DNA from 2 places in the Rhizobium sp. P2_G2 genome. Region 2 is predicted to be linked to the other one. Evidence: predicted binding sites of a transcription regulator. Region 2 holds the regulator's gene; the other holds the start of a gene.
The links. The regulator PhoB, encoded in region 2, activates phosphate uptake and scavenging genes when phosphate is short. The targets are predictions, from matches to a motif close to TGTCATNNANCTGTCAT.
Positions count from the first base shown of each region.

Region 1: a site for PhoB is predicted at 968-984, ahead of pstS (phosphate ABC transporter substrate-binding protein PstS). Genes of this name have one in related genera too.

Region 1 is NZ_JBFUFF010000033.1:49,130-51,332, reverse strand. Features, by position in the region: gene pstS (phosphate ABC transporter substrate-binding protein PstS) at 1-881, opposite strand, end outside; gene AC1D06_RS22030 (FAD-containing oxidoreductase) at 1,445-2,203, opposite strand, start outside.
Region 2 is NZ_JBFUFF010000002.1:38,443-40,645, forward strand. Features, by position in the region: gene AC1D06_RS02495 (hypothetical protein) at 1-354, shown strand, start outside; gene phoB (phosphate regulon transcriptional regulator PhoB) at 588-1,271, opposite strand; gene phoU (phosphate signaling complex protein PhoU) at 1,426-2,139, opposite strand.

The DNA.
Region 1 (2,203 bases), on a different contig from region 2:
GCATCGTCCGGGTTGTTGTGGATCAGAACCCAGGTCGAAGCAGCGATCGGCCAGCTCTTGGCGCCAGCCTGGTCGGTGATGATGACGTGGAAGTTCTTGGCACCGGCGAAATCGGCATTGGCAGCGGCGGCAGCGAAGGCTTCCAGCGACGGCTTCACGACCTTGCCGTCATGGTTGACCATGCGGGCGAAGCTGATCTTGTTCTGGATAGCATAGGCGAATTCGTTGTAGCCGATGGCGCCAGCAGTCTGCTTGACGGTGTTGGCAACGCCTTCCGAACCCTTGGCGCCGAGGCCGAGCGGCCATTCGACAGCGCTGTCGGAACCGATCTTGTCCTTCCAGTCAGCCGAGACCTTCGAGAGGTAATTGGTGAAGTTGAAGGTCGTGCCCGAACCGTCCGAGCGGTGAACGACGACGATCGCCTGTTCCGGCAGCTTCAGCTTCGGGTTCAGGGCGACGATGGCCGGGTCGTTCCACTTGGTGATCTGGCCGAGGAAGATCGCGGCAAGGGTCTTGCCGTCGAGGATCAGTTCGCCCGGCTTGACGCCGTCGATGTTATAGATCGGAACGATGCCGCCCATGATCATCGGGAACTGGGTAAGGCCGTTCTTGGTGAGATCTTCGTCGCTGAGCGGCTTGTCGGTCGCGCCGAAGGTCACGGTCTTGGCTTCGACGGCCTTGATGCCGCCGCCCGAACCGATCGACTGATAGTTCAGGGCGATGTCCGTCTTCTTCTTGTACTGGACGCTCCACTTGGCGAAGACGGGATTGATGAAGCTCGAACCTGCGCCCGAGATGTCGGCTGCGAAGGCTGCGCCGGCCAGCGAGACGCTGACGGCCACGACGGCAGCGCCGCCGACGATTTTCCTGATGAAGCTCACGGATTCTCTCCTGGATCGTGGGAATTTTATACCCGGCACCTTTTCCGGTGTCCGTGGGCGACCTACTCCCGTCACATGAAGCTTTTGTGACAGTTAGATGTCAGTCCCGCGATGCCTGTTTGATGGGCTTGGCAAGAAACTCGTCTTGAGCACCACAAATTTTCCGGAGGGTGTAATGTCCGGCGTGAGGCTCCTGAAGTCAAAATCACAGGATTTGATAATTATCTTCAAACGGTTATGTCGCCGTCCTCGCGCGCATGAAGAGCTTCCTCAAGCATCTCCGCATGAAGCAATACATTGCATTTTTTGAACATGACGCCGGAGATTCATTAAAGTTCGGCCAATCTGAAAATAACTCTCCTTGTGCGTCAATTTGCCCTATCGCTAGACCTTGATTTTGACGCCATCGGCGAGACGACATGCGCAAAGCAGCGACGGAAGACGCGGTCTCGTTCCTCTCGGCGCGGCATTCCGTTGAATGGAGCGGCGGATGAACTCGTTTCCGATCGGGTGCGCACAGGGTGTTCCCGATCAAACTCTGTCCAGCAGCGCGGCTGTCTATTTCAGCCGATGCGCTTCAAATCGCCGATCAATGTCGGCAGCAGTTCCGACACTGTCGGATGGATCGGCACCGACCATTGCAGCACGTCATAGGGCGTGCGGGCATTCATCGCATCGATGACGCCGTGGATCACCTCGTCTCCCTCGATGCCGAGGATCGCCGCACCAAGGATCTGCTTCGTTTCCGCGTCGGCGACGATTTTCATGAAGCCCTGGGTCTCGGCCTTTTCCACCGCCCGCCCGACCCGGCTCATCGGCCGGGTCGAAACGAGTATCGGCCGACCCGTTTCCCGCGCCTGGCGTTCGGTCATGCCGACGCGCCCGAGCGGCGGATCGATATAAAGCGCGTAGGCCGGTATTCGTGAACTGAGCTTGCGGTCGCCTCCATCGAGCAGATTGGCGGCGACGATCTCGAAGTCGTTGTAAGAGGTATGGGTGAAGGCCCCGTGGCCGTTGCAATCGCCGAGCGCCCAGATGCCCTCGACATTGGTGGAGAGCCGGTCGTCGACCTTGATAAAGCCGCGTGCGTCCGCCTCGATGCCGGCAGCATCCAGCCCGAGATCGTCCGTGTTGGGCTTGCGGCCGACAGCGACAAGCACATGGCTTGCGACGATCCGCTCGCCATTGGCGCTAACGGCAATGTCGCCAGCGGATTTCGCGAAGGACAGATTCGAGACACCGGTGCGGATGGCAACGCCTTCATTGCGCATGATGTCGGCGATGGCATCGGAAATATCCTCGTCCTCGCGCGATGCCAGCTT
Region 2 (2,203 bases):
AAGGCGATCATGATCATCTCGAATGCGCCGGACCAGGATGGCGAAGTGCGGATCGAGGTGCCGGCCGATGTGCTGAAGAATCTTGCGGGCAAGACCTCGACGCTGGCTGTGACGCTACGCGCCGATGGCGACAAACCGTCGCAGATCTATATCCAATGCGCCTTCGCCAGCCTCGGCGATTGCGGGCGGCATCGGTTCACGATCTCCAATGAGCGGGTGGATGAGCTGATCCAGGTGAAGTTTGATGGCAAGCAGGCGCCGAACGAGCCGGGGTTTGTGATCATCAACAGTGATCTGACTGGGCAGGGGCGGGCGATCCGGCTTTATGGGATCAGGATTGGGCCGGGGGCTTGAGCTGAAAGCAATGGCGCCTGGCGCCACCCCCCTCTGTCCTGCCGGACATCTCCCCCTCAAGGGGGGAGATTGGATGGGGCGCTCTTGCTGCCCCAAATTCCCATCGTGAATTCACTCTTCGTTGGCGATGTGGAGCGGTGAGCAAGCCTCTTGCCAATCTCCCCCCTTGAGGGGGAGATGTCCGGCAGGACAGAGGGGGGTGAACCGCAAACGCCAACGAAGCGAACGGCCAATCACACTTCCATCGCATACCCCGCACCGCGCACGGTGCGGATCACATCCGGCATGTTCGACAGATTGAGCGCCTTGCGCAACCGCCCGACATGGACGTCGACGGTGCGTTCGTCGACATAGATGTCGTGGCCCCAGACGCCGTCGAGCAGTTGCGAGCGGGAGAACACCCGGCCCGGCGACGACATGAAGAATTCCAGCAGCTTGAATTCCGTCGGTCCGAGGCGGATTTCGCGGGAGCGGCGGTGGACGCGGTAGGTTTCGCGGTCGAGCTCGACATCGCCGCATTTGAGGATCGAGGAAATGGCGTTGGGCCGCACCCGGCGCAGCATGGCCTTGATGCGGGCCATCAGTTCCGGGGTCGAGAACGGTTTGACGACATAGTCGTCGGCGCCGGTCGACAGGCCGCGGACGCGCTCGCTTTCCTCGCCGCGGGCGGTGAGCATGATCACCGGCAGGCGCTCGGTTTCGGGGCGCATCCTGAGCCGACGGCACAATTCGATGCCGGACACGCCGGGCAGCATCCAGTCGAGCAGCAACAGGTCCGGGACGCGCTCCTGCAGGCGGATATCCGCCTCGTCGCCGCGCGGGATCACCTCGACGTCATATCCCTCTGCTTCGAGGTTGTAGCTGAGCAGCGTGCCCAGCGCTTCCTCGTCTTCCACAACCATAATTCTCGGCTGCATGGTACTCTGCTCCGTCGGCAATCACGCCTGGCGCGTGCCCCGCGCCCAGGCGGCTGCGATTGTTACTACCGGCATAGTCTCGTCCGATGCCGGCGCTGATGATCGGCGGCCAGGGACGCCATTGGCGGCAGCTGGCCGAAATGCGCAATCGGCATCACTGGCCCGGCTGCACCACGGAAGCCGTATTGTCTTCCTTGACGCGTTCGCCGGTCGGCTGTTCGCCCGTCTTCATGTAGTAGATGGTTTCCGCGATATTGGTCGCATGGTCGCCGATGCGCTCGATGTTCTTGGCGCAGAACAGGAGATGCGTGCAGGGCGTGATGTTGCGCGGGTCTTCCATCATGTAGGTGAGCATTTCGCGGAACAGCGAGGTATAGACGGCGTCGATCTCGCCATCGCGCTGGCGGATCACCTCGGCCTTTTCCGCCGAGCGGGTGGCATAGACGTCGAGCACGTCCTTGAGCTGGGTCAGCGCCAGTTCGGAGAGATGTTCGATGCCGCGGGCGAGCGGCCGCGGAATGCCGGTGGTCTGCACGGCAATGACGCGCTTGGCGTTGGATTTGCCGAGATCGCCGACGCGTTCGAGATCGGCGGCGATGCGGATCGAACCGACGATCTCGCGCAGGTCCGACGCCACCGGCTGGCGCTTGGCGATCATCAGGATGGCGCTGTCGCCGATATCGCGCTCGGTCTGGTCCATGATCACGTCTTCCGAGATCACGCGCTGCGCCAGCGCCGAGTCCGACGTGACCAGCGCCTTGACCGAGTCGGAAACCATCTGCTCGGCCATGCCGCCCATTTCGGCGATGCGGCGGGAAAGGTTGGCCAGCTCCTCGTCAAAGGCGGAATAGATGTGTGCGGTCATCAATAGTCCTCCAACCGGCGGGCGGCCGGCGCGGTTTTGGATCGGCCGAAGCGGCCCCTATGTCCTG